Regions from separate parts of the Pseudomonas sp. FW305-96 genome, predicted to be linked through region 2. Evidence: riboswitches for the same ligand, from Rfam matches in the RefSeq annotation. Region 2 holds a riboswitch; each other region holds the start of a gene.
What was found. Region 2 has a riboswitch for cobalamin ahead of cobW (cobalamin biosynthesis protein CobW). Riboswitches for the same ligand answer to the same signal wherever they lie in the genome.

Region 1 (7,032 bases), on a different contig from region 2:
GGTCAAGCGCCGCGAGCTGTACCAGGCACCAGAAGGCCAGACGCCGCCGCCCTGGTGGATCCGCGGCGTGCTGATCCTCACCTGTACCGGCGTGTCCTTCGCCCACGGCTCCAACGACGGGCAGAAAGGCATGGGCCTGATCATACTGATCCTGGTCGGCACCCTGCCGATGGCCTATGCCCTGAACAAGACCATGCCCAACGAGCAGGCCCTGCAGTTCTCGGCCGTCGCCGAGGTCACCCGCCAGGCGCTGGTACGGGCCGCGCCCGCGCCCGCCCCGGCCGATCCGCGCCAGGTGCTGACCGCGTTCGTCGCCACCCCGAAGGCCAGCCCCGAGCTGCTGCCGGCGCTGGCCGCGCTGACTGGCATGATCGGCGAGGAGGTCAAGGGCTATGGCTCGCTCAAGCGCGTGCCGGCCGAGGCCATGGCCAACGTGCGCAACGACATGTACCTGGCCAGCGAAGCCATCCGCCAGATCGACAAGCACCAGCTGGCCCGCTACGACGCTGATACCGCCCGCCACGTGCAGCTGTTCAAGCGCCAGCTGGACGACGCCACCCGCTATATCCCGCTGTGGGTCAAGGTGGCGGTGGCCATCGCCCTGGGCCTGGGCACCATGGTCGGCTGGCGGCGCATCGTGGTGACGGTGGGCGAGAAGATCGGCAAGGCCCACCTGAGCTATGCCCAGGGCGCTTCGGCCGAGGTGGTGGCGATGTGCACCATCGGCGCGGCGGATATGTTCGGCCTGCCGGTATCGACCACCCACGTACTGAGTTCGGGGGTGGCCGGGACCATGGTGGCCAACGGCTCGGGGATTCAACGCAAGACGCTGGTCAACCTGCTGATGGCCTGGGTGCTGACGTTGCCGGCGGCGATGCTGCTGGCGGGGTGCTTGTACTGGTTGCTGAACCAGATCCTCTGAGGAGGTGCGACGGGGGCTGCCGCGCAGCCCTCCGACGAGGTCATGCCGGAATCTTCAGGCCACGCTGCACGGCCGGGCGCTCGAGGAACCGCGCCAGCACCCGCTGCACTTCCTTGAACGTGTCGAATTCCACCAGCTCCCGCGCGTTGTAGCGCTCCACCAGGTTACGCACCCAGGGGAAGATGGCGATATCGGCGATGCTGTATGCATCGACCATCCACTCCCGCCCTTGCAGGTGGCGGTCGAGCACCGCCAGCAAGCGCTTGGACTCATTGACGTAGCGGTCTCGCGGACGCTTGTCCTCGTACTCCTTGCCCGCGAAGAAATGGAAGAACCCCACCTGGCCGAACATCGGCCCGATGCCGCCCATCTGGAACATCAGCCACTGCAGGGTCTGGTAGCGCTGGGCCGGGTCCTGGCTCAGCAACTGGCCGCTCTTCTCGGCCAGGTACTGCAGGATCGCCCCCGACTCGAACAATGGCAACGGTTGGCCCCCCGGCCCATTGGGGTCGAGGATCGCCGGGATCTTGTTGTTGGCGCTCAGGGAGATGAACGCGGGGCTCAACTGGTCCTCGGTTTCGAAGCTGACCTTGTGCACCTCGTAGGGCAGGCCGATTTCCTCGAGCATGATCGAGACCTTGACCCCGTTGGGCGTGGCCAGCGAGTACAGTTGCAGGCGCTCGGGGTGTCGCGCCGGCCATTTACCGGTGATGGGGAATGCGGAAAGTTCGGTCATGGGGGTGCCTTCGCGTTGGAAGCGTTCAATCTAGATGATCTTCGGCCATCCTGACCATCACCCAGTCGCGGTGCCGCTCGTCGCCGCAAGGGAAGATCGCCTCGCCCACCTTGCGAAAGCCGTTGCGCTGATAGAAACCGATCGCCCGGGCGTTCAGCTCATTGACTGTCAGGCGCGCCTGGCCATCGACCTGGGCCAGGGTGGTGGCGAGCAACAATTGCGCGGCGCCGGTGCCATGGGCGCAGGGTAGTACATAGCAGCGGGAGATTTCCGCCAGTTGATCGGCCTCGGCAATACCCAGCTTGCCGGGCGCCAGGTCGAGCATGCTGTAGCCCAGCACCTGGCCATCCCGCTCGACCACCAGCAACCGCTTGTGCGGGTGCTCCAGGTGCGCCTGGAAATGTTCGGGCTGGAGATGGTGGGCGATGTAGTGTTGCTGGGCGCTGACCGCGCTATCGGGCGGGCTGGCCAGGGCGAAGGTCGCCTGGCCGACAAGGCTCAGGGCCACGCAGTCTTCGTCACGGGCGGGGCGAATCTGGTAGGGCATGGCAACATCCTGTCGGGCAGCCGGGTCACGTTCGACAATGCCAGCCCCACCCCATGGGTGCAAGTTCAGGCGTCGCCATGGGCCTGGCGCTTGAGCTTCTCGGTGTCGACCCGCACAAATACCGAATCGGCGGTGACCGTCAGTACATCCCCGGCCCAGACCTCGCAGATCACCCGGGTCTTGCGCCCCAGCTCACCCTCGACCCGGGCCTTGAGCAGCAGTTCGACGCCCATGGGCGTGGGCTTGAGGTAGGTCAGGCCAAGCTGGCCGGTGACGCAGTCGATACGTGGCAAGGTGCCAGGTTCGCGGCCTTCGGCACGGTAGTGACAGGCCATGGCGGTCCAGTTGGAGTGGCAGTCGACCAGCATGGCCAGCAGGCCACCGTAGACCAGGCCGGGCCAGCCGGTGAAAGTCGGGTCGGGGGTATGCCGGCACGACAGGTGGATGCCGTCGGCGTCCCAGTGGCTCTGCACATGCAGGCCGCTGGGGTGGGAACAGCCGCAGCCGTAGCAGATGCCTTCGGGGGCGGCGAGTTGTTGCAGGGACAGGGCGTGCTCGGTCATACGCGTCCTTGGCTTGTTGGTGTTGGATAAGGAGGCTGGCTGCCGATGGTAGCGCCCTGCGCGGCCTGCGCCAATCCACGAGGCCTGGCCGCAGACAATACCTGCCTGACGGCAACCGCTCTGAACCGCGATTCAGCAAGATTCAGCCCACCCATCCAGACGATTGACTCTCTGCCCGTTCGGTGGTCAGATGCGCGCCAGTTTCAGGTGCCCTGCGCCGCCGCGCGCAAGGTGAAACGGGAAGCCGGTGAGTCGATACCACGACAAGTCCGGCGCTGCCCCCGCAACGGTAAGCGAGCGAACCCTTCGACAGACCACTGTGCACACGCATGGGAAGGTGAAGGTTACATGCCCCTCGCAAGCCCGGAGACCGGCCTGAGGCTTCACTTGGCAACCCGCGGTGGGCGGGCGCAGGCCGGTATTCGCGTGCGCGCCTGCGCGCGCTTCGCCGTTGCGTGTTTTCCACCGGGATCCATTCTTTCCTGCAGCAGTGGAACGACATGTCCCGTATCAACAAGCTTCACACCCTGGCGGCCTGCCTGGCCGTGTCCCTGCCGGCGCTGGCCGACGAGCAGCCCAGCCCTGCGCTCACCCTGCCCTCCACGGCGATCACCGACAGCCGCGACCCGCAGACCGTCGACCTGGCCACCCCCACCCAGGCCGGTTCACGCCTGAACCTCAGTGCCCTGGAAACCCCGGCGAGCACCAGCAGCATCACCGCCGCGCAGATCATGCAACGCAACAACACCACGGTGCAGGATGCCGTGACCCGCTCGCCGGGCATCACCTTCATCGGTACCCCTGGCGATGGCGGCACCGGCTTGTCGGCGCGCGGTTTCACGGGCCAGAGTTCGGTGATGACCCTGTTCGACGGGTCGCGCCTGTACGCCGGTGCCGGCACCCTCACCTACCCGGTCGATCCCTGGATGGTCGAGCGTATCGATGTGATCCGTGGGCCTGCCTCGGTGCTGTATGGCGAAGGCGCCACCGGGGCAACGGTCAACGTGATTCCGAAAAAGCCCTTCAGCGGTGATATCCGCAACCACCTGCGCCTGGGCTATGGCTCCTGGGACCGCCAGCAACTGGGGCTGGACAGCGGCGGCAGCCTGAGCGAGCGCCTGAGCTACCGCGCCACCCTGAACCAGCAGGCGGGCAACGGCTGGGTCGACCGCACCGATTCGCGCAGCCTGGCGTTTTCCGGCGCGCTGCGCTTCGATGCCAGTGACGACCTGAGTTTCACCTTGTCCCACGAACGCGGCGACGCGCAACCTGCCAACTACTACGGCACGCCGCTGATCGACGGCCATCTGCGCAGCAGCGTGCGCAACAAGAACTACAACGTCAGCAATGACGAACAGCGCTACCACGATGAATGGACGCGACTGACCAGCGACTGGAACATCAGCGACAGCATCAGCGCCAGCAACCAGCTGTACTACATCAAGAGCCGTCGCCACTGGCGCAATGCCGAGGAATACGCCTGGGATGCCGGTGTGATCCAGCGCGGCAGTTTCCTGGAGATCAAGCACAACCAGGAGCAGATCGGCGACCGCCAGAGCTTCACCTTCGATCACTCGCTGTTCGGCCTGGCCAGCAAGACCGTGGTGGGCGCCGAGTACAACAAGATCCGCTTCAACATTGACAGCAACTCGCCCTACGAAGATGGCTACACCGACCCGCTCGACCCTTGGCGGCCGGCACCCGGCGGGTTCCACAGTGCCGATCCGACGCGCCCGCAGACGCTGTCGAAAACCAGCACCTTCTCGCTGTTCGCCGAAAACCGCACGCAACTGACCGAGCGCCTGTCGCTGGTCACCGGCATACGCCGCGACCAGAACCACATCGACCGCAACGACCTGGTGAAGGACACTCGCGAAGACCAGAGCCTGCGTGGCGGCAACTGGCGCGCCGGCCTGGTGTACGCGCTGACTGACGATCTGTCGGTGTACGGCCAGTACTCCACCAGCGAGGATGGTGTCGGTGACCTGCTGACCCTGCGCCCGGAGCAACGCCTTGAACTGACCGAAGCCAAGCAGACCGAATTCGGCCTCAAGCAACGGTTCTGGGACGGACGCGGCGAATGGACGTTGGCGGCCTACCACATCGTCAAGAAGAAGCTGCCGGTGTACGACGTGGTCTCCAAGCGCAGCCAGCAGGCAGGCCAACAGACCTCCGATGGCCTGGAGGCAAGCCTGGAGCTGGCACTGGGCAATCAATGGCAACTGTCGGGTAACGCTGCCCTGGTGCGCGCCAAGTACGATGACTTCACTCAGCTCAGCCGAGGCGTTTCCTACGACCGGTCTGGCAACCACCCGCAGGACGTCCCACGTCGTACCGCCAACCTGTGGCTGAGCAAAGGCTTCGGGCAAAGCGTCGACACCGGTATTGGCCTGCGCTACGTAGACGCCCGCTATACCAGCGCCGCCAATGACCAACGCGTGCCGGGCTACACCGTGGTCGATGCTAACATCGGCTGGCAGGTGCTGCCCGACGTGCGCCTGGGCCTGCAGGTGAACAATCTGTTCGATCGCGAGTACGCCCAGTCGAGCTACAGCGGCGAACAGTGGCTGCTGGGCGCGCCGCGCTCGTATTTCGCCACGGTGGACTACAGCTTCTAGATCGGCCAGGTAACAGCGTGAGAGCGGGCTTGCCCCGCTCCCACAAGAGCCCAGGTCTGACGGCCATCGCGTCGTGCTTGAACATCATCGCGCCAACTGCTCGACTAGGGCCTACGCTCCGTCCACAAGCAGCGCGCCATGACCGACATCCCGCAGATTCCCGCAGCGCCCGTGCACGCGCTTGACCAGCCGCGCACCTTGCTGTTCCTCGCCTACCCGCAGATGGGCCTGCTCGACCTCACCGGCGCGCAGACGGTGTTCTGGGCCGCGACCAAGGCCCGCGCCGCGCGCGGCCTACCCGGCTACCGGGTGGTCACCGCCAGCCTCGAAGGGGGCCTGGTCCCCACCGCTGAAGGCCTGGCCGTCGCCACCGAGCCACTGGCGCCCTGGCTGCACGAGCCCTTCGACACGCTGGTCGTGCCCGGCGCCCCGGAGATCGTCCGCACCCTCCCCGATCACGCCGAGCTGGTCGCCTGGCTAGCCCAGGCCGCCCAACGCGCCCGACGTACCGCTTCGGTATGCAGCGGCACCTTCCTGCTGGCCGCCGCCGGCCTGCTCGATGGCCGCCGGGCCGCCACCCACTGGGCGATGTGCGATGCCCTGCACCGACGCTTCCCGGCCATCGAGGTGGATGCCGAATCGATCTTCGTGCAGCAGGATCAGGTATGGACTTCGGCCGGAGTCAGCGCCGGCATCGACCTGGCGCTGGCCCTGGTCGAGGCCGACTGCGGCCGCGAGGTGGCCATGCAGGTGGCCCGCGAATTGGTGGTATTCCTCAAGCGCCCCGGCGGCCAGGCGCAGTTCAGTGAGCTGCTCAAGGCCCAGGGCGAGGACAGCGACGCCTTCGAGACCCTGCACCTATGGCTCAGCGAGCATCTGGGCGACCCGCGCCTGACGGTCGAGCGGCTGGCCGAACAGGCGCGCATGAGCCTGCGCAACTTCACTCGGGTGTACAAGCACAAGACCGGGCGCACCCCGGCCAAGGCCATCGAGGTGTTTCGCCTGGAGGCGGCGCGCCGCTTGCTGGAGAACTCCGACCAGCATATCGAGCAGGTCGCCCGCCAGTGCGGGTTCGGCAGCGAGGAGCGCATGCGCCTGGCGTTCCAGCGCCACCTGGCGGTGACCCCGCGAGACTATCGGGCGCGCTTCGCCCGCAGCGTGCCGCTGGCCGAAATCCAGGGTTCTTTGGCCTAGGGGCAAACCGAGGGGGCGCTTAGCATCTGCACCACGCTTGTCGGGCCGCAATCCAGGCTCACCCACAAGGCGTACCCTTTTTCCACTGCCGCAGCGACAACATCGATAATCGCGGCATCCAGGAGCCCCTCATGAAACAGATCCTGATCATTGGCGCAGGCTTCGCCGGGCTGTGGAGCGCCCTCGGCGCCGCCCGCCTGCTCGACCTGCACAAACGCGACGACGTGCTGATCACCGTGCTCGCCCCCCAGGCTGAACTACACATCCGCCCGCGCTTCTACGAGCCGGACGTGCACACCATGGCCGCCCCCTTGCAGGCGGTGTTCGACGCGGTCAACGTGCGCTTCGTCAAAGGCACGGCCTACCACATCGACCAGGCCAGCCAGGAGGTGGCCTATCGTCAAGCGGGTGGTATCGAGGCCAAGCTGGGTTACGACCGCCTGATCATGGCC
Region 2 (7,032 bases):
GCGAGGATGTCGCGCTGCAACTCGTTGGCGCGACGTGGATCGAGCAACTGCGCTTCGTAGTACTCGTCGGCCAGCTGCTCAAGGTGGCGCAGCGGGCCGTAGGTCTCGGCGCGGGTCAAGGGCGGCATCAGGTGGTCGATGATTACCGCCTGGGTACGGCGCTTGGCCTGGGCGCCCTCGCCCGGATCGTTGACGATAAATGGATAGATGTTGGGCAGCGGCCCGAGCAACGCGTCCGGCCAGCATTCGGCGGACAGCCCAACGCCCTTGCCCGGCAGCCATTCCAGGTTGCCGTGCTTGCCGACATGGATCAACGCATCGGCGGCGTAGCCGTTGCGCAACCAGAAGTGAAACGCCAGGTAGCCGTGCGGCGGCACCAGGTCCGGGTCGTGGTACACCGCGCTGTGGTCCACCTGGTAGCCCCGCGCGGGCTGGATGCCGACGAAGGTCAGGCCGTAGCGCAAGCCGGCGACCATCATGCGCCCGCTGCGGAACATCGGGTCCTGCTCGGGCGGCCCCCAGCGCTCCAGCACGGCGCGCTGGTTGGCCTCGGGCAACGCGGCGAAGGCGCTGTGGTAGTCGGCCAGGGCCAGGCTCTGGGCGCAAGGGCGCTGGTCAAGGTGATCGAGGTCGTTGGTGACACCGCCGAGCAACTGGTGGATCAACTCGGTGCCGCTGTCGGGCAGGCCGGCTACCGGATAACCCTGCGCCTGCAGGGCCTTGAGGATATTCAACGCGGCGCCTGGGGTGTCGAGGCCGACACCATTGCCGATGCGCCCGTCGCGGGTCGGGTAGTTGGCCAGCACCAGGGCCACACGCTTCTCCTGGTTGTCCAGGCGCGCCAGTGTCACCCAGCGTCGCGCCAGCTCGGCGACGAAATCCATGCGTTCGGGGTGGGCGCGGTAGCAGACCACGTCGGACTGGCTGCGCTCACTGCGCCAAGCCAGGTCCTTGAAGCTCACCGGCCGGGTGATGATGCGCCCATCCAGCTCGGGCAAGGCGATGTGCATCGCCAGGTCGCGGGCGCCGAGGCCCTGCTCGCTCTGCTCCCAGCCGGGCTGGTTGTCCTGGGCGCAGATCGCCTGCAACACCGGCACATCGCGGCGCAATGGGCGCAGATTGGGCTGTTCGGGGCTGGACAGGGCAAAGCCGGTGGTGTTGATCACCACCTCGGCCTGCACTTCGTCGAGCCAGGCCTCGACCTGGTCCAGGCAGCCGCGTTCCTTGAGGCTGGCCACGGCGATCGGTAACGGATTCAAGCCGCAAGCCTGCAGGCGCTGGCAGAACACATCGATGAACGCGGTGTTGGCTGCCTGCAGGTGGGAGCGGTAGAACAGCAGCGGTGCCACCGGGTACTCCGGATGCCATTCGGTGTACCAGTCCTCGAGCCGTGCGGTGGCCTTGGCCGGGTGATAGACCACCGTGCGCGGCAAGGGTTGCGGCTCGTCCCAGGGGTAGGCGCGCCCCAGCCACTGGCTGGCCAGGCAGTTGAACAGGTTCAGTGCATTGGCCTTGCCACCCTGGCGCAGGAAATGCCAGAGGCGCTCGGCCTGTTCGCCACATACCGTGCCCAGGCCGGTCAGCTCCGGGTCGGGACGGTCGTCGCCGGGTACCAGGATCAGCTGTACGCCACGGGCCGCCAACTCGACCAGTTGTTCGACACCGTAGCGCCAATAACCGACGCCGCCGTGCAGCGACACCAGGATCACCTTGGCATGGCGCAGCACCTGGTCGACATACAGGTCGACCGAGGCGTGGTTCTGCACCTGCATCGGGTTGGCCAGGCGCACGCTGGGGAAATCCGCCGGCAACTGCTCGGCGGTTTCGGCAAGCAGCGCCAGGTGTGAATCACCGCTGCAGAGGATCACCAGTTCGGCGGGGGTCTGGCCGAGGTCGGCGATGCTGTCGTCCGGCACAAAGCCGCCGGGCTGGGTCCGCAGCAGGTGCATGGGTCAGGCGCCCAGGGCCTGGCGCAGGCGCGCTTCCAGCTGGGTCGCGTCCAGGTCCTGGCCGATCAGCACCAGGCGGGTGATCCGTGGCTCCTCGCTGCGCCATGCACGGTCGAAGTGCTTGTCGAAGCGGGTACCCACACCCTGGATCAGCAGGCGCATCGGCTTGCCGGGAATGGCGGCGAAGCCCTTGGCACGCAGGATGCCGAACTCGGTGACCAGTTGCGTCAAGGCATCGAGCAGCAGGCTTTCGTCGGCCTCGGGCAGGTCGATGGAGATCGAGTCGAAGGCGTCGTGGTCATGGTCGTCATGGTCATCGCCGTCGTGATGGCTGTCGTGGTGGGTGCGGCGGCCATCGATATGCGCCTCGGACTCGGCGCCCACGCCCAGCAGCACCTCCAGCGGCAGGCGACCACTGCTGGCCTCGATCACCTTGACCGCCGGCGGCAGCTCCTCGGCCACTTCGGCACGGACCTTGGCCAGGCCCTCGGCATCGATCAGGTCGGCCTTGTTCAGTACCACCAGGTCGGCGCTGGCCAGCTGGTCGGCGAACAGTTCGTGCAGCGGCGACTCGTGATCGAGGTTGGGGTCAAGCTTGCGCTGGGCGTCGACCTGGTCCGGGTAGGCGGCAAAGGTGCCGGCGGCCACGGCCGGGCTGTCGACCACGGTGATCACCGCATCGACCGTGCAGGCGTTGCGGATCTCCGGCCACTGGAAGGCCTGCACCAGGGGTTTTGGCAGGGCCAGGCCGCTGGTTTCGATAAGGATATGGTCGAGATCGCCGCGGCGCGCCACCAGCTCGCGCATCACCGGGAAGAATTCTTCCTGCACGGTGCAGCACAGGCAGCCGTTGGCCAACTCGTAGACGCGGCCGTTGGCCTCTTCCTCGGAGCAGCCGATGCTGCACTGCTTGAGGATCTCGCCATCGATGCCCAGCTCGCCGAATTCGTTGACGATTACCGCGATGCGGCGGCCCTGGGCGTTGTCGAGCATATGGCGCAGCAAGGTGGTCTTGCCCGAACCGAGGAAGCCGGTGACGATGGTGACGGGAAGCTTGGCCAGTGTTTTCATGTCGCGATGCCCTTGGCAGCAATGGCGCGGGCATGCAGGACGACAGCCACGGCCCGTGTCGGCCTGACTGTTTCGCCACCGGATCACCCCGCCCGGTTGAAAGTCGAAAACGTTGCGAGGCAGGTCTCCTGGCTTGCACCGCCGGCCATCAAAGCCGGTGGGATGGCGCCTTCCCGCGCGTGCGCAGTGGCTGTGCCGAACCCTTCAGTGCCTACAGTTGCGGGGGCAGCCGCGGCTTGTACCGCGTTCCCGTCTTAGCCCGGGACAACGCCCGGGAACCTCGAACCGGCAAGGCTACGCAGTGCCTGCCTGGCGGTCAACCGCCGCGGCGATTGACGCAGGCCCGGCCCCGTGATTTGCTAGCGCATTGCGTTCAGGTGCCCCCAACGGGGGTGAAACGGGAAACCGGTGCGTCGCGCCTCCTTTAGAAGAGGGCCGACAAAGCCGGTGCTGCCCCCGCAACGGTAAGCGAGAGAAGCGTCCAGACCACTGTGCCCATCGTGCGGCATGGGAAGGTGGCGTTTGATCAATGGAGCCCCGCTCCGCCTCGCCAGCCCGGAGACCGGCCTGACATGCTTGCAGAACACCCCGCAGTGGGCGGGCGCTGTCGTATCACCCGGGCCAGCCGTGCCCGGGGGCGTCGCGCCTGCCCGTTGCCACAACAAAAGCAGCAGAGGAACGCGTCATGCCCATCACCCACGCCAAACCCAGTATCGCCACCCCCGTCAGTCTCAGCCAGCGCCTGATCGTCGCGGTCGGCGCGAGCCTGCTGGGCCTGTGCCTGGTGTACTTCGCCGGTTTCTCGCACATCGAGGCGGTGCACAACGCCGCCCACGACACCCGCCACAGCGCCGCCTTCCCTTGCCACTGAGTACGCCCGCATGATCACGCGCATCGCCCGTACCGCGGGTTTCAGCGGCCTGCTCGCCGCCCTGCTGCTGACCCTGCTGCAAAGCTTCTGGGTCGCCCCGCTGATTCTCCAGGCGGAAACCTATGAAACCGCCACCCCCGCCGCCGAACATCATGAACATGGCGAGGCCGCCGCGCCTCATGAGCACAGCGCCGAGGCCTGGGCGCCCGAAGATGGCTGGCAGCGTATCCTGTCCACCACAGGCGGCAACCTGGTGGTCGCCGTCGGCTTCGCCCTGATCCTCGCCGCCCTGTACAGCCTGCGTGCCCCGGGCCGCGTGGCGACCGGCGCGCTGTGGGGCCTGGCGGGCTTCGCCGTGTTCTGCCTGGCGCCGACCCTGGGCCTGCCACCGGAACTGCCCGGCACCGCCGCCGCCGACCTTGGTCAGCGCCAGACTTGGTGGATCGGCACCGCCGCCGCCACTGCCGCTGGCCTGGCGTTGCTGGTGTTCGCCCAGCACTGGCTGTTCAAGGTGCTCGGAGTCGCCCTGCTGGTGATCCCGCACCTGATCGGCGCGCCACAGCCAGCGGTTCATGAAAGCCTGGCCCCCGAGGCGCTGGAGACCCAGTTCAAGATCGCTTCGTGGCTGACCAACGCCGCGTTCTGGGTGGCCCTGGGCCTGCTCAGCGCCTGGTTGTTCCGCCGCTCCAGCCAGCACTGATGCGCGACCTTGTTCCCCAGCCGGCGTTGTATGCCGGCTTTGGTTGCCGCCGTGGCTGCCCGGTCGAAACGCTCGCGGTGCTGCTGCGCCAGACCCTGACCAACCACGCCCTGCCCCTGTCGGCGCTGAAGGCAATCGCCAGCATCGAACCCAAGGCGCGCGAGCCCGGCCTGCTGGCACTGGCCGAGCGGCTCGGGTTGCCGTTCATCTGCTTCGACAGCAGCCACTTGTCGACCTTCGAAGCGCTGCTCAGTCAGCGCTCGACAACGGTGTACGCCCAGACCGGCTGCTGGGGCGTCGCCGAAAGCGCAGCCCTGGCCCTGGCCGGGCGCACAGGCGCCGTGCCACGCCTGCATGTGCCAAGGCAAGGGCTCGGCGGCGCTACCCTGGCCCTGGCCATCGGCGGATAATCCGCCCCTTTTACCTGCAAGGAACCCCCATGACGGTCTATTTCATCGGCGCCGGCCCCGGCGATCCCGAGCTGATCACGGTCAAGGGCCAGCGCCTGATCCGCCAGTGCCCGGTGATCATCTACGCAGGTTCCCTGGTACCGGCTGCAGTGCTCGAGGGGCATCAGGCACACACCGTGCTCAACAGCGCCGAACTGCACCTGGAGCAGATCATCGAGGCCATGCGCCAGGCCCATGCCAACGGCCAGGACGTGGCCCGCGTGCACAGCGGCGACCCTAGCCTGTACGGCGCCATCGGCGAACAGATCCGCCACCTGCGTGAGTCGGGCATCGATTACCAGATCATCCCCGGAGTCACCGCCACTGCCGCCAGCGCCGCGCTGCTGGGTTGCGAGCTGACACTGCCGGACGTGGCGCAGACGGTGATCCTCACCCGCTACGGCGACAACTCGCCGATGCCGGCCGGTGAACAGCTGGCCGATCTGGCCCGCCATGGCAGCACCCTGGCCATCCACCTGGGTGTACGCCACCTGCCGCGTATCGTCGAGCAACTGCTGCCCCACTATGGCGCCGACTGCCCCATCGCCGTGGTCCATCGTGCCACCTGGCCAGACCAGGACTGGGTCAAGGGCACCCTGGCGGACATCGTCGAGCGCCTGGCAGCCAAGGGCTTCCGGCGTACCGCGCTGATCCTCGTCGGTCATGTCCTGGGCGATGCCCCGTTCGCCGACTCGGCCCTGTACCGCGCCGGTCACGCCCATCTCTACCGCCCCGGCCCGTGAAGCGATTGCCGAGTGGGCGTGGGCGGCGCACACTGGGCCTTCCAACTGGATGGAAACCCTGCCCATGCTCGACCTGCGCCCCAACTGCGAATGCTGTGACACCGACCTCCCTCCCGAAAGTCCGGATGCGCTGATCTGTTCGTTCGAGTGCACCTTCTGTCGTGCCTGTAACGAGCGGCATTTCCATGACCGCTGCCCGAACTGCGGCGGCCAACTGGTGATGCGCCCCACTCGTGTGGGCAAGGTACTGGGCAACAACCCCGCCTCCACCCAGCGAGTGCTCAAGCCGCACGCCCCCTGCGGCTGAGCGCTTGTACTCAAACCTTGTTTGTAGGAATTTTCTACAGCTTGTTGCGGGATTTTCAACACACCTATACTCGCCTATTACCAAGGGTCCTGAATGTCCGTAAGGTGCGCGCTGCCCAGCAAGTCCGCGGCCCGCGCCTGAAATGCAACGCAGGAAGCGGGCTGCACTTTGACAGGAGTGACCTGAATGACATCCGTGCTGTTGGTCGATGACCACCACATTGTGCGACTCGCCGTACGCATGCTGCTTGAACGCGAACGCTTCACCGTCGTGGGTGAAACCGGCAAAGGCAAAGAGGCTGCCCGCCTGGCCGAGCAGACCAGGGCCGATGTGGTTATCCTCGACATCGGCCTGCCCGACCTCGACGGCATGGAAGTGATCAAGCGCCTCAAGCTGATCGACCCGCCCCCACGGATCATGGCCCTGACCGGCCAGCCCGCCGACCTCTACGTGCGCCGCTGCATGGACGCCGGCATCTCGGCCTTCGTCAACAAGGACGAGGACCTCGATGCCCTGGTCTTCGCCCTCAAAGCCCTGGTCAAGGGTTACTCGACCTTTCCGCAGATGGCGGTCAACAGCAATACCCTGGAAAGCGAGACCGAGCGCCTGGCACTGCTTTCCAACCGTGAAATGGAAGTACTGCGCCGGCTCAGCGCCGGCCAGAGCAACAAACTGATCGGCGAGCAGATGAACCTCAGCGCCAAGACCATCAGCACCTACCGCGGCCGGATCATGGAAAAGCTCAAGGTCGAGTCACTGGTGGAAATGGTCGACCTGGCCAAACGCAACAACGTGGCCTGAATCATGATCAAGGGCGCCCTGCTGTGCCTGCTGCTGGCCACGCTGACGTCTTTGCCCGTACAGGGTGAGCCGCACAGCGAAACTCGCCATCTGCTGGCCCGCGCCCTGAGCGCGGCGCCTCCCTTGACGCTGGCGGCAACC
Region 3 (7,032 bases), on a different contig from region 2:
GCCGTCGGCGCTGCGGGCCACTGCATAGGTGACGCCGGCTAGGCGTTGCCACTGCAGCTCCACTGCATCGAACCCTGTTTCGTCGCGCAAGCGGGCCAGGGCCGTGGCAATCGGCAACTGCAGGTCGGCGGCGCGCAGCGGCGCTTGCTGCAAGGCGATCTGCGAGCGGCTGTCGGTCACGCCCCAGGGGCGCATCGACATCAACCCGCTGAACACCCACAACACCAGCACCCCACCGAACAGCAGCCCGCCGATGTGGTGCCAGCGCAACCAGCCGCCGGGGTAGGGGCTGCACGATCCGCTACGGTAAGGCTTGCGCAAGCGCAGGCGCAGGATGCCCACCGCGATGCCCATGAGCGCCATCAGCGTGCCGAGCAGTGAAAGACCGATCACCAGGGTGCGCCAGCCATTGTCGAAGCCCAGGCCGCCACGCAACGGATAGAGCCAGTGCAACCAGGCACCGACCCAATTCCAGGCGCGCTCGCGGCCGCTCGCATCGCGCACCACCTCGCCGGTGCGTCCGGACAGGTACAGCCAGGTGCCGGCCGCATCGTCCACTTGCACCCGGTGCAAGGGGCGATCGCTGTCCAGGGCCCGGGAGTGGGTCCACATGTCCTCGTCCAGCGTGCCTTGGTAAGCCAATGCCGCGCTGCCGGCGTACTGCCGGGCATTGGCCAGGGCCCAGGCCGCGTCGGCGTTGGCCAGGGGCTCGCCGTTGGCTGCATCGAGGGTGACGCGGCGACCGTCCGCCAGCTCCAGCAAATAGTACGGTTGCCCGCCCAGGCTGGTCAGGCGCAACGCCTTCAACGGCTGCTCAGCCCATTGCGCCGGCAACTCGGCGCAGCATCCCGCCGGCAAGGCCGGCAGGTGGGCCAGGCGCTCGGCCGTGGTCAGCTTGGGGTAGCCGATATACAGCATGACCACTCCGGAGACGAACCACAGCGCCATGAACAGGCAGGCGACGATGCCCAGCCAGCGATGCCACAGGTACAGCTGGCGTTTCAGGCCCATCAGTAGCGCCACTGCACAGCGACTTCCAGGCTGCGCGGCTCACCCAGGTAGTACTGGGTGTTGGTCTGGTGAATGAAGCGGGCGTAGACCTCGTCGGTGAGGTTGCGCAGGCGGGCGCTGAGTTGCACGTGCTGGTCCAGGTCGTGGGTCATCGACAGTCCGTAGACGGTGTACGAAGGCACCCACTGGGTGTTGGCGGTGTTGGCGTAGACCGCCGAGACGTAGCGGGCGTCGGCGCCGACCTGCCAGCCCGGCGCCAGGTCGTAGGTCAGCCAGAGGTTGGCCACCCGGTCCGGAATGTTCACCGGATTCTTGCCCTTGCGCGAGTACACCACGCCGCCGATGGTCTCGTTGAACTCGTCGTATTCGGCGTTGACCCAGCTGAAGTTGCCTGCCGCCAGCAGTTTGGGCGTGACCTTGAACGACGCCGCCAGCTCGATGCCGGTGGAGGTCTGCTGGCCGGCCTGCTCGGTGGTGTTGGGCACGGTCGAGGAGGGCACCGAGATGTTCTTGCGCACGATGCGGTAGGCCGCCGCAGTGGCCGAGCCACGCCCGTCGAGGAAGTCGAACTTGCTGCCCACTTCCACCTGCCTGCCGGTGCTCAGGTCGAAGTCGCCGACCTGGCTGATCGACGCGCCGGTGAGCGAGCCCCCTGGCGGTTCGGCCGAGGTGCTGTACTGGGTGTACAGGCTGATATTGGAGGTCAGGTCGTAGACCAGCCCCAGGCGCCCGGTGAAGGCATCCCAGCGCCGATTCAGCTTGGCCCGGGTCACGTGGTCGACCACGTCGAAGTCGATATGGTCGTAGCGCAACGCGGTGACCAGCGACAGCTGGTCGGTCAGGCGGGTACGGTTCTCGACGAAGCTCGCAGTGGTGTCGGTGGTGGTGCTGCGCCCCTTGGCGCGTGGCGCGTCCATGCCAGGAATGTCGAGGAAGTGGCCGGGCTGGAAACCGTTGGGATCGATGCTGTCGAACGCGCCCTTGGACAACGGGTAGGCGGTCTGCTGGTTGCGGTTGTAGTCCACGCCGAACGCCCAGTCGCTGGCCAGGCCGAACAGCTGGCCCTGGTGGGTCAGCTCGACGCGGTTACCGTTGACCTCCTGGTCGTGGCGCTGGCGGTAGCCGCCGGAGCGGGCGATGGCGGTGTTGCCAGGATTGTAGCGGTACACCTCGAGGTTGCGGTAATCGCGCTGGCCGTTGTAGTGGTAGAAGGTGTTGCGCAACTGGTTGCTGTCGTCGATGCGGTAGTCGGTGATCGAGCGCAGCCAGCGCGTGCGCTGCTCGTAGCGGCCGTCCTCGACGTTGTAGTTGTCGAAACGGTGGTGCTTGTCGATGTGCAGGGTGCCGCTGGCCGGTTGCAGCACCGGCGCGCCCCAGTAGGGGCTGTCTTCCTTCTCTTCGAGGTACTCGATGGCCAGGGTGTGCGACAGCTGGTCGTTGATGTCGCTGAGCAGCGAGAAGGCCAGGTTGCCTGCCCCGTTCTCCTGGCGGTCGATATAGCCATTGGTGCTGGTGCGGCTGTAGTCGAGCCGCGCGTAGTGGCGTGGGCCGTCACCGCTGTTGAGCGCCTTGTTGAAGCCGACCGAGGTTTCCATCGTGTCGTAGCGCCCGTAGCTGACGCGGCCCTCGAAGGTGTCCTCGTCGCGGTTGGCCAGTTTGGTGATCATGTTCAGGCTGCCGCCCACGGCGCCGCTGCCGTTGAGGAACGACGACGGCCCGCCGAGCAGTTCGACACGGTCGTAGATCCATGCCCCGACCGGGCGCCCGGCGGCGCCGTACTGCAGGTTGATGCCATTGAACAACTGGCTGACCTGGGCACCGTTGAAACCACGGTACGACACGTAGCCGCCCCAGCCGGGCGGTGCCGAGGCGTTGACCCCGGGCAGGGCGTTGGCGGCGTCCTGGAAGTTACGCGCGCCGATGCGTTCCATGGTCTTGCGGTCGGCGACGCTGACCGAGGCCGGGTTTTCGCGGGCGCTGAGGTTGAGCCGCGAGCCGCTTGCGATAGGCCGGTCGAGGTCCAGGGTGGTGGCTTCTTTGGGGGCGGCGGTGGCCGTGACGTTGCTGGCGGGCAGGGTGAGGGTGTCGTCCTGCGCCCAGGCGCAGGTTGCGCTGCCAACGAGCAGCGCCAGAGTGGTCATGCGGAACATGCAAGGCTTCCTGGCTGAAATCAATGAGCGCACGCCCGCTGCCGATCAGGCAGCACTCGGGCGTGGCGATGTCAGAACGCGAGAAGCGAAGCGGGAGAGGCGCGGGGATTGACCAGGGGCCAGCGCTGCTTGGGCAGGGTCGGCGCGGGTTGTCTGGGTAAGGGTTTGCTCGACTCCCCGGCGAGCAGGGCCAGCAGGCCGAAGAACACCGCCAGCAGGGTGGCGCTGAACAGGCTGGCGATCACGCAGTCGCCGCCGGCGGGCAGCACCGGGTCGGTGACGTCCTGATCGCCCTTGAACACGCCGCTGCTGTCGGCCGCGCACCAGGCGGCGTCATCCAGGCCGGCCAGGCGCAAGCCTGCCATCTGTCCATGGCCCATGGCGCACAGCAACGAGCCGAACAGGATGCTGAAATACAGCACCCAGGCGACTTGCGATCGTGTGTGGCGGGCCAGCTTCATCGGCAAAGCTCGAAGGGAATGGGAATGGGTTAGGCGTGCGGATTCTACAACTTTTGACACATCTGCCTAGAGTGAACAGCCGATAAAAAACATTCGAAACGATTCACCCGCCTCGCTTGACGCCCATTGGGCCCAGGTGTTCAGATGCCGATCGATTTCAGGTGCCCCATGCCGCCGCGCACGGGGTGAAACGGGAAACCGGTACGCGCTTCGCGCCAGTCCGGTGCTGCCCCCGCAACGGTATGCAAGTGATGCCTTCGACAGACCACTGTGGCCCGCGCGTCATGGGAAGGTGAAGACATCTAGGCTTTGCACGGAAAGTGCCTGCGCGACGATCATGCTGCGTTGAAAACAGGCTGGTGCGCCAGCCCGGTCGGAATGCTCATTTACAACCCGTAAAGTCGAGCGCGACTCCGACCGTTCCTCGCCTGTTTTCGCCTTGCCTGATCGCCGCTCGGCGACTTTCCGTACAAACCCTTGTCTTGCGAGCCCGGAGACCGGCCTGGAATGTTGTAGGCAAACTCCTGCGGTGGGCGGGCATGGGCCGGTATTGGCGTGTGCGCGATCCGTGCTCCTGCGTGCTTCTGCGAAAGTCACTTTCGAGAAGAGCATGATTGCTGTGATTCACTCCCGACGTCGTTTCCCCAAGGCCCGGACCTTGTTCCTGGGCTGCCTGGTCAGCCCCCTGGCACTGGCCGAAAACACCCCCCTGATCCTCGACCAGCAGATCGTCGCCGCGCCGTCGGTGGAGTCGACCACGGTCGCCGCCGATGTCTACCGCTACCTGGACGGCGCCCGCCAGCACCGGCTGAGCCTGCTGGTGGAGAACCTGTTCGACCGCGACTATGTCACCAGTCGGGCGAGTAACGTTGACAATCTCGGGCGGCCGTTCACCAGCGAACTGCGCTACACCTACACCTTCTGAGGGGCGTGAGCATGGACTACCAGCGCGTGTTGTTCGTCGGCCCCGGCCTGGGTGGCGGCTCGGCGGCGGAAGCTTTTGGCGCCGAGATTCGTGACCTGCGTGGCCACGAGGCGGGCCGGGATATCGTCGACACCCTGGAGGGGTTCGACGGGCTCTGGGCGGTGATCCGCGAGGCCCTCGACCAGGGCGTGGAACGCCTGCTGGTGGTGGACCTGGAACCCACCTCGGACAGCGCCTACCTGGACTGGCTGCGCGATGAGCTGGGGCGCGTGGCGCAAGGTCGGGCCGGCGTCTGGGTCACGGCCCAGGCCCTTGGGCGGCGCGGCCTGGATGCGCGAGCGGCCTGTGCCAGCATCGGCGAACATGCCCGCCACCTGGCGTGCGACCAGGTCAACGCGGTGGCCAGCGACCCGGACTGGTCGCGGGTGCCCGAGCATGCCCGCCAGGTGTTCCTCTGCACCGGCCCCCGCTGCGTGCGGCGCGGCGCCTTGCCGCTATGGAAATGCCTGCGCCGGCTGCTGCTGGAGCTTGCCCTGATCGAGACCCCGGGCGGCGTGCTGCTGACCCGCACCGGTTGCCAGTTTCCCTGCAACCTGGGGCCCGTGTTGACGGTGCATCCGGACGGCTGCTGGTATCGGGTACGTGATGATCGGGAGGTGGAGGAATTGGTGGAAACGCATCTGCAGGGAGGAAGGATCGCCGAAGGACTGTTGATCAAGGGAAGGGCGTGCGATGCGTAAAGCCTGGCTACTGTCCCTGGCCTTGTGCTGTGGCACACCTGCCCTGGCCGGCAGCTATCGCAACTGCGGGCAGGACTGGCAACGGCCCGCTGCGGCGCCTGCGCGTATCCTCGCCCTCAACCAGCACGCGGCCGACCTGCTGCTCGCCCTCGGCGCGGGTCCGTCGATGGTCGGGGTGGCCTACCTGGACGACAACGGCGCCGCCTACAAGCAGGGCCGCTACCAAGGTGTGCCAGTGATTGCCCGGGAGTATCCGGCCAGCGAAGTGTTGTACGCGCAAAGGCCGGATCTGGTGGTCGGCGGATTCGCCACGGCCTTTGGCGATGGGATCACCTCGCGCAGCAGATTGGCCGGCAACGGGATTGCCACCTACCTGCTCGAGTCGGCCTGTAACGGCCACTCGCTGGACTACTACGGCCATGTCCGGCGAGACCTGACTGTGCTTGGCGAGCTGTTGGGCAGACAGGCGAGGGCGCAGGCATTGATCGAGGCGATGGAGACCGACCTGGCGCAGGCCAGGGCGATCGCACCCAGCGGCAAGCCACTGTCGGTGTTCTACCTCGACAGCGAGGTGCGGGGGCTGGACAGCGAGGGCGGACGTGGGTTCGTCACGCCGTTGCTGGCCGCCGCCGGGGCGCGCAATGTGCTTGCCGGGATCGACCAGTACCGCGTGACGATCAACCGTGAGGCATTGCTGAGCAGCGACCCCGACGTGATCCTGCTGGCCGACGCCCTGTGGTCGCCGGCCAGCCGCAAGCGTCAGTTGCTGACCCGCGACCCGGTGCTTTCGAGCCTGCGGGCGGTGCGCGAGAACCGCATGATCGATATCCCGTTCACCCAGCTGATGCCCACGCCGGCCAGCGGGCAGGTGGCCCTGGAACTGGCGCGGCGGCTCAGGGAAATGGCTGTTCCATAGCAGGCCCGAACTGATCGCAAAGCTTGGCGCGGAAGCGGCTGTGTTACTCGCCGCTGACCAGCTGCCGCGCCAGCTGGTTGTGACGCTCCAATACCCGCGGCAAGTCAACGGTGGCGATGCGCCCGTCCTGAACCACCACGCGCCCGTTGATCACGCTGGTGTCAACATGGGTCGGGGTGCAGAACACCAGCGCCGCCAGCGGGTCGTGGAGGGCGCCGGCATAGGCCACATGGCCAAGGTCGAAGGCGACGAAGTCGGCGACCATGCCCGGTGCCAGGGCTCCGATATCGTCACGGTTGAGTACCTTGGCGCCGCCCAGGGTGGCAATTTCCAGCGCTTCGCGGGCGGTCATCGCATCCGGGCCAAAGCCGACCCGTTGCAGCAGCAAGGCCTGGCGTACCTCGCCGATCATGCTGGCGCCGTCGTTGGATGCCGAACCATCGACCCCCAGCCCCACCGGCACGCCGTGGTCGCGCATCTTGCGGATCGGCGCTATGCCTGAGGCCAGGCGCATGTTCGAGCACGGGCAGTGGGCGACCCCGGTGCCGGTGCGGGCGAACAGCTCGATGCCGTGCTGGTCGAGCTGCACGCAGTGGGCATGCCACACATCGTGGCCGACCCAGCCCAGGTCCTCGGCGTATTCGGCCGGAGTCATGCCGAACTTCTCGCGGCTGTAGGCGATGTCGTTGACGTTCTCGGCCAGGTGGGTGTGCAGCGACACGCCGTACTCGCGGGCCAGGACCGCCGCTTCGCGCATCAGGTCGCGGCTCACCGAGAACGGCGAGCAGGGCGCCACCACCACGCGCCGCATCGAGCCATGGCTGGCGTC
Region 4 (7,032 bases), on a different contig from region 2:
GCGAACCGGCGAGCCTGGGGAAATGCAGGGCAAAAAAAATTGGCAGTTACCGTTTTGGGCAATGCTGTTTCCTTACAACTTCACTCTCGCCGTCTGTTGGTACATCGTCTGCCACCTGTTCAACGTCCGTGCTGCACCTCCTCCGCCGGAGGCCTTCGAGCAAGCCCCTGTCCAGCCAAGTAAGAAGAGGCGCAAATGAGGGTCAACTGACTCGTTGGTCACCGCCCGAGCCGACCATCGCCATCTTTGCCCTCTCCACGGGGAAGGCACCGTCATCAGCGGCGCGGACAGTGCCACAGTGAATGGTCGTGCAATCGCACGCATAGGGGATGAGCTCAGTTGCAGTGCGGTCATCGAGACCGGTGACGCGCATACGTTAATCCAAGGTAGCCCCGTAGCGCGCCAAGGCGACAAGAGCAGCCAAGGCGCGCCCTGATCGAATGTGACCCCGCTTGGCTGATTGCATAAGGCCGACACGGTGTCGCTTCGAAGCTGCCCGGTTCACAGTCAGTGTCACCGGGCTGCCGCGCCGCAACGAGGACGACTTCAATTATGGGTTGGAGCAAGTCGCGATTGCCGGAAGAGAAGCCAGATCCTGCAACGTCTGCCTGAGACATGTTGGAGTTCCTGAGTCGCCGCGCTGTGTCGTCCAGAACGACGCATTACTTGCGATGACGTTGGCTACTCCAGCGCATTTCAGTACCCAGGCCCCACCAGAATGAAATAAGATAACGTTTCATTCGAACACGCTTCCAACCTGCGATCCCTCCTCGATGACCAGTTCCCCAACCGCCCTCCCCACCCAACGCCTGCAAAGCATCGACGCCCTGCGCGGCCTGGTGATCCTGTTCATGCTGCTTGACCACGTGCGCGAAACCTTCTTCCTGCATCGCCAGGTCAGCGACCCGATGACCATCGACGCCACCGAACCCAGCCTGTTCGCCAGCCGCACCCTGGCGCACCTGTGCGCGCCGGTGTTCGTGCTGCTTACCGGGCTATCGGCCTGGCTGTATGGCGAGAAGCACCAGGGCCGTGGCGATGTCTCGGTGTTCCTGTTCAAGCGCGGTGTGTTCCTGGTGGTGCTGGAATTCACCCTGGTCAACTTCGCCTGGACCTTCCAGTTGCCTCCGAGCGTGATCTACCTGCAGGTGATCTGGGCCATCGGCCTGAGCATGCTCGCCCTGTCGCTGCTGGTGTGGCTGCCGCGTCCGGCGCTACTCGCCCTCGGCGCGCTGATCGTCGCCGGTCACAACCTGCTCGATGGCCTGCACTTCGGGCCGGAATCGGCGCTGCATGTGCCATGGGCGATCCTGCATGAGCGCAGTTGGCTGGAGGTGGGCGAACATCTGTGCCTGCGCACGTCCTACCCGCTGTTGCCGTGGATCGGCGTGATCGCCCTGGGTTATGGGCTCGGGCCGTGGTTTGCCCGGGGCAGCGATGTCGGCAAGCGCCAGCAGCGTCTGCTATGGGTCGGCGCGGGCCTGCTGCTTGGGTTCGTCGCGCTGCGCCTGCTCAATGGCTACGGCGAAGCCCCCTGGAGCCTCTACGCCCGCGTCGGGCAGACGCTGATGAGCTTCTTCAATATCACCAAATACCCACCGTCGCTGCTGTTCCTGGCCCTGACCCTTGGCGTCGGCCTGCTCCTGCTGCGCGGCTTCGAGCGTGCCGGCGACGCCCGCTGGGTCGGCCCGCTTGCGGTGTTTGGCGCAGCGCCGATGTTCTTCTACCTGCTGCACCTGTATGCGCTCAAGCTGCTGTACGTGGCCTGCGTGGCGCTGTTCGGCCTGAACCAGGGCCGCTATTTCGGTTTCGATGGCATCGGGGCGGTATGGCTGACCGCCGTGCTGCTGCCACTTGTCCTGTACCTGCCGGTGCGCTGGTTCGCCCGGCTGAAAGCGCGACGGCGCGATATCGCCTGGCTCAAGTACCTGTAAAAGCGTTTTCACCCGACAGCCCGATGGTCTACCATGCCGCCCGCCGGTTTCCACACGGAATCAAAAGGGAATCCCGGGCTCGCCACTGGCGATCCAAAGGGAACTGCCCCCGCAACTGTAGGTGCCGAGCCTGCGCCATCGATGCCACTGGGTCTGCCGACCCGGGAAGGCTGGCGCCGGCCTGGACGCACCAGTCAGGAGACCTGCCGGCACGCATTCACCAACCGGCGGGGTGTCCGGGATGGTCATCCGCCCTGGCCGCGTGCTTGCGCAGGCTGCCGGGCGATGCCTGTCCGTGGGCCATTCCGTGCACCACCCAGGAGATCGCCCCACCATGCCGCACCGCCTCGCCGCCCTCCTCGCCGGCCTGTCCCTGTCGGGCCTGGCCCACGCCAGCGCCACCCAGTACCCGCTGACCGTCGACAACTGCGGCATGCCGCAGACCTTCACCCAGGCCCCGCAACGGGCGGTGACCGTCGGCCAGGCCGGCACCGAGCTGCTCTATGCCCTGGGCCTCGGTGAGCGGCTGGCGGGCACCTCGCTGTGGTTCAACAACGTGCTGCCGGAATTCAAGACGCAGAACGACAAGGTCCCGCGTCTGGCCGACAACGAACCGAGCTTCGAGGCGTTGGTCGGCAAACGTCCGCAACTGGTGACGGCGCAGTTCGAGTGGATGATCGGCGCCCAGGGCGCGGTCGGCACCCGCGAGCAGTTCCAGGAGCTGGGCATCCCCACCTACCTGCTGCCCTCGGACTGCGAGGGCAAGGACAACCTGGTGGGCGCCGACGGCACCCGCCTGCAGCCGTTCAAGGTGCAGAGCATCTACAAGAGCGTCAGCCAGCTGGCCGAGATCTTCGACGTGCAGGAACGTGGCGCGCGCCTGAATGCCGAGCTCCAGGGCCAGCTGGAACAGGCCAGGCAGCGCCTGGCCGGCCAGGACCTGGCGCACACCAGCGCGCTGTTCTGGTTTTCCAGCGCCGACCTCAAGACCGACCCCTATGTCGCCGGCCGCCAGGGCGTGGCCGACTACATGCTGCAGACCCTCGGCGTGCGCAACGTGGTCGAATCCAGCGAAGAATGGCCTACCGTGGGCTGGGAGACCCTGGTCAAAGCCAACCCCACCTGGCTGATCGTCGCGCGCATGGACCGCCGCCGCTACCCGGCCGACGACTACCAGAAAAAACTCGACTTCCTGCGCAGCGACCCGGTCACGCGCAATATGGACGCGGTCAAGCACGGCCGCATCATCGTCCTCGATGCCGACGCCATGCAGGCCGGCATACGCCTGTTCCGCGGGCTGGACGTGCTGTCCAGCGCCTTCGCCAGCGGTAAAGCACCCCAGCCATGAGCCGCCTGCTGCCCATCAGCCTCTTTGCCTTGCTCGCCCTGTGCCTGGCCATGCTTGCCGGGATTGCCATCGGCGAGACCCGAGTCGGCGCCGAGGCGATCTGGCAGGCGCTGGCCAACCAGCTGTGGCAGGCCGGCCATTCCGTCGACCCGATCGACGCCGGCATCGTCTGGAACTACCGCCTGCCGCGCACCCTGGTCGCCGCCGCTTGTGGCGCGGGGCTGGCGACCTGCGGGGTGATCCTCCAGGCGCTGCTGCGCAACCCGCTGGCCGAACCGTACCTGCTGGGCCTGTCGGCCGGTGCCTCGACCGGTGCGGTGGCGGTGGGGTTGTTCGGCCTGGGCGGGGCGGTGCTGTCGCTGTCGGCAGGCGCCTTCATCGGCGCGCTGGCGGCGTTCGCCCTGGTGCTGCTGCTGTCGCGCGCCAGTGGCAGCCGCCATGACAACGCCCAGGTGATCCTCGCCGGCATCGCCGGCTCGCAGCTGTTCAACGCGCTCACCGCCTTTCTCATCACCAAGTCGGCCACCGCCGAGCAGGCCCGCGGCATCCTGTTCTGGCTGTTGGGCAACCTCAGCGGCGTGCGCTGGCCGTCGGTGTGGCTGGCGGTGCCGGTCGCTCTGTTCGGCCTCGCGATATGCCTGTGGCAACGCCGGGCACTGGACGCCTTTACCTTCGGTGCCGACTCGGCGGCCTCGCTGGGCGTACCGGTGCGCCGTACACAGCTGCTGCTGATCAGTTGCGCGGCGTTGGTCACCGCGGTGATGGTGTCCATCGTCGGCGCCATCGGCTTCGTCGGCCTGGTCATCCCCCACGCCTTGCGCCTGCTGCTCGGCCCCGGGCATAGCCGCCTGCTGCCGGCCAGTGCCCTGGGCGGTGCGCTGTTCCTGATTATCGCCGACATCCTCTCGCGCACCCTGATCGCCGGCCAAGTGATCCCGGTGGGCGTGGTCACGGCCTTGATCGGCGCACCGGTGTTCGCGCTGATCCTGATCAGCCGCCGGGGGCGCCCATGAGCGTGATGACCACCATCGCCGACGCGCCGCTCACCTGCCAAGGGCTCAGCCTGCGCCTGGGCGGACGCGACGTGCTGCAGGGTGTCGACCTGAGCGTGATGCCCGGCGAAACCCTCGGCGTGGTCGGCCCCAACGGCTCGGGCAAGTCCACCCTGCTCAAGCTGCTCGCCGGCCTGCGCACGCCCAGCAGTGGCAACGTGCGCCTGCTCGGCGAAGCGCTGGAGCGCATGCCGCGCCGGCATATCGCCCAACGCCTGGCCCTGGTCGAGCAACAGGCCGACACCCTGGACGCCATCAGCGTGTACGACGCCGTCGCCCTGGGCCGAACGCCCTGGCTCTCGGCCCTGGCACCGTTCGGCAACGATGACCGCGCCATCGTCGAACAGGCGCTGGCCGACGCCGACGCCAGCCACCTGCGCCGACGGCTATGGGGCGAACTGTCTGGCGGCGAACGCCAGCGCGTGCACATCGCCCGGGCGCTGGCGCAACGGCCGCAGGTGCTGTTGCTGGACGAGCCGACCAACCATCTCGATATCCAGCACCAGCTCGGCTTGCTACGCCAGGTGCAGGCGCTGCCGGTGACGACGCTGGTGGCGCTGCATGATCTCAACCAGGCACTGACTTGCGATCGGCTGGCCGTGCTCGATCAAGGGCGGCTGGTTGCGCTAGGCAAGCCAGAAGCGGTGTTGACGCCGGAGCGGTTGCTGGGGACGTTTGGGGTGCGGGGGCACTACCTGGTCGATCCGTATGATGGGGCGCGGGTGCTGCGGTTTCGTGCCTGAGTCGGCATGGAAAGCGCCGCTCACGCGGCGCATCGCCGGCAAGCCGGCTCCCACACCGACCGCGCCAGCCTGAAGCAATGCGCCATCCCGTGGGAGTCGACTTGGCGGCGATCAGGCCGGTTGGTTTATCTGCGGCAGCTTCCAGGCCTTCATCTCCTGCGGCGTCAGGCTGGCCAGCACCTGCATGAAGGTTTCGGTCAGCTCGCTGCTGACATTACCGTGGGCCCGGTAGTTGCTCAGCAGGTAGCGCTTTACCGTATTCGGCCAGTTGTTCGCCAGGTGAGCGGCCTTGATGATGCCCTTGGCGTCCTGATAGTTGGCGGCGGGCTTGACCTGGGTCAGCCGGCGCTCGAAGTGGCCGAAGCTCCAGTCGTCCTCGCGAGCCTCGAATTCGTCCAGCAGTTTCACCTTGTACAACGCAAGCTCGGGCATGCGTGATCTCCTTGTGATGGGGTGGAAGGAGACGGTAGGCGAATACGTCGGGAATGGAAATGAACACGGTGTTGAGCATGGCGGGTGCCGGTTGGGATGGCCTGTCAGACGCCGGCTGCTGGGGCCGGTAGCAAGGGCTACCGCGCGGATAACGCAACCGGGCGCTCGCCCAGTTTCTGCGCCAACCTCAACAGGTAGCCATCGGGGTCCTGGACCAGGAACTGGCGCAACCCCACTTCGACGGCATCTGCGCGATACCAGACTTCCTCGCATGCCTGGAACAACGGCCAGCGATGGCGCTCCAGCCGTTCGAGCAGCGGCGCGACAGCGGGGACATCGATCTGCAGGTTGATCCCCCGCCCGAAGGGTTTTTCCAGCGGCCCGGTGAGCCAGTGATCATCGGCATCGAGCTGCTCGAGCATCACCTGCGCGCCGTGCAGGTCGAGGTAGGCGAAACGCTGCTCCGGGCGTTGATAGGCAATCTCGAAGCCCAGCAACGACACCCAAAAATCCAGGCTGCTGTCGAGGTCGCTGACGATCAGTTCGGGCACCATCCTGTTGCGCTGTAGCATGCGGGTCGTCCTTGAGGGGTATGGGCAAGCGGACGACATGATAACGCTTACCCCAACTTCCACCAGCGTGGCCGGCAAGCACGAAACGAATGCGATGTGGGCCGCAAGGCCTGGGCGCCTTTGGCATCGAAGCAGCCCAGCAGCAAGGCGACCGTGGGGGTGCGCATGGAGCGCCGTAAAAGTGTTACGCCGTATGGCATCCTGGCCTGCGCGCCCGCGCCACTGCTAAAGTGCGCGCCGCGGCCCTCCCGGCCCCAGCAATGATGGAAACCTGCCGATGGAAAGAATGATCCAGTTCGTGGCGGTGGTGGTGGTCTGCACCAGCATCGGCATCGCCTGCGAGCACTATGAAGTGAACCGCTACCTGAAATGGCTGCTGATGGCCCTGCCGGCGATTGTCTGGGTGCGCCTGCGCAATCCGTTGCAACGCTGAATTTGCGCAAGCGTTTGCAGTAAACTCGCAGGCCTTAACGTGCCCAAGGCTGCCCCATGTCCCGCCTGACCCGACTGCTGTTGCCCGTGCTCCTGCTCGGCGCCCTCGCCGCCTGCGACCAGAAGCCCAGCCGCGAGGAACAGATCCTCGCCAACCTGCCCTTGCAGGAAGCCTACGACCACAACATCGAGCGCATGGCCGGGCTGCTGGCCATGACCCACGCGCAGGTGCCCCAGGACAAGATCAAGGAGGTGCTGCGCAAGCACCTCACCGTAGAGGATCAGCGCCAGGACCTGTTCAAGTTGTACAGCGAGGAGCACTTCGACGACGCCGAATTCGCCAGCATCGTCCAGGCCACCCGCGACCCGGCCAAAGCCAGGGAACTGGGCCAGAGCGACGAGGGCAAGCGCCTGAGCGAGAAGCTCACCCGGCTGATGCGCGAGAGCGCCAGCGACCCCCAGGTCCAGGCCCTGGCTCAGGCGCGCATGCAGCAGGTCGAGGATGACCTGCAAGTACTG

Region 1: it holds a riboswitch for cobalamin, as region 2 does, so the genes downstream of both, AC3WL2_RS21045 (TonB-dependent receptor) here and cobW (cobalamin biosynthesis protein CobW) in region 2, are expected to answer to the same signal.
Region 3: it holds a riboswitch for cobalamin, as region 2 does, so the genes downstream of both, AC3WL2_RS24420 (hypothetical protein) here and cobW (cobalamin biosynthesis protein CobW) in region 2, are expected to answer to the same signal.
Region 4: it holds a riboswitch for cobalamin, as region 2 does, so the genes downstream of both, AC3WL2_RS18405 (ABC transporter substrate-binding protein) here and cobW (cobalamin biosynthesis protein CobW) in region 2, are expected to answer to the same signal.

What each region holds. Positions count from the first base shown of each region.
Region 1 covers NZ_JBYSYW010000033.1:40,447-47,478, reverse strand. The annotation lists gene AC3WL2_RS21065 (inorganic phosphate transporter) at 1-922, shown strand, start outside; gene AC3WL2_RS21060 (glutathione S-transferase N-terminal domain-containing protein) at 963-1,658, opposite strand; gene AC3WL2_RS21055 (GNAT family N-acetyltransferase) at 1,684-2,205, opposite strand; gene AC3WL2_RS21050 (PaaI family thioesterase) at 2,271-2,768, opposite strand; cobalamin riboswitch at 2,957-3,161, shown strand; gene AC3WL2_RS21045 (TonB-dependent receptor) at 3,269-5,386, shown strand; gene AC3WL2_RS21040 (GlxA family transcriptional regulator) at 5,525-6,580, shown strand; gene AC3WL2_RS21035 (NAD(P)/FAD-dependent oxidoreductase) at 6,712-7,032, shown strand, end outside.
Region 2 covers NZ_JBYSYW010000013.1:17,964-24,995, forward strand. The annotation lists gene cobN (cobaltochelatase subunit CobN) at 1-1,949, opposite strand, end outside; gene cobW (cobalamin biosynthesis protein CobW) at 1,953-3,020, opposite strand; cobalamin riboswitch at 3,122-3,318, opposite strand; cobalamin riboswitch at 3,380-3,605, shown strand; gene AC3WL2_RS12170 (CbtB domain-containing protein) at 3,706-3,891, shown strand; gene AC3WL2_RS12175 (CbtA family protein) at 3,902-4,591, shown strand; gene AC3WL2_RS12180 (cobalamin biosynthesis protein) at 4,591-5,001, shown strand; gene cobM (precorrin-4 C(11)-methyltransferase) at 5,031-5,783, shown strand; gene AC3WL2_RS12190 (DUF1272 domain-containing protein) at 5,848-6,090, shown strand; gene AC3WL2_RS12195 (response regulator transcription factor) at 6,277-6,891, shown strand; gene AC3WL2_RS12200 (transporter substrate-binding domain-containing protein) at 6,895-7,032, shown strand, end outside.
Region 3 covers NZ_JBYSYW010000047.1:11,431-18,462, reverse strand. The annotation lists gene AC3WL2_RS24435 (PepSY domain-containing protein) at 1-1,005, opposite strand, end outside; gene AC3WL2_RS24430 (TonB-dependent receptor) at 1,011-3,161, opposite strand; gene AC3WL2_RS24425 (DUF2946 family protein) at 3,233-3,622, opposite strand; cobalamin riboswitch at 3,765-4,142, shown strand; gene AC3WL2_RS24420 (hypothetical protein) at 4,233-4,547, shown strand; gene AC3WL2_RS24415 ((2Fe-2S) ferredoxin domain-containing protein) at 4,559-5,287, shown strand; gene AC3WL2_RS24410 (ABC transporter substrate-binding protein) at 5,280-6,203, shown strand; gene AC3WL2_RS24405 (8-oxoguanine deaminase) at 6,247-7,032, opposite strand, start outside.
Region 4 covers NZ_JBYSYW010000026.1:4,820-11,851, forward strand. The annotation lists gene AC3WL2_RS18390 (DUF6708 domain-containing protein) at 1-199, shown strand, start outside; partial or broken gene AC3WL2_RS18395 (PAAR domain-containing protein) at 215-468, shown strand; gene AC3WL2_RS18400 (acetyltransferase domain-containing protein) at 774-1,934, shown strand; cobalamin riboswitch at 1,962-2,159, shown strand; gene AC3WL2_RS18405 (ABC transporter substrate-binding protein) at 2,269-3,282, shown strand; gene AC3WL2_RS18410 (FecCD family ABC transporter permease) at 3,279-4,295, shown strand; gene AC3WL2_RS18415 (ABC transporter ATP-binding protein) at 4,310-5,077, shown strand; gene AC3WL2_RS18420 (hypothetical protein) at 5,189-5,509, opposite strand; gene AC3WL2_RS18425 (bleomycin resistance protein) at 5,647-6,081, opposite strand; gene AC3WL2_RS18430 (hypothetical protein) at 6,359-6,514, shown strand; gene AC3WL2_RS18435 (hypothetical protein) at 6,571-7,032, shown strand, end outside.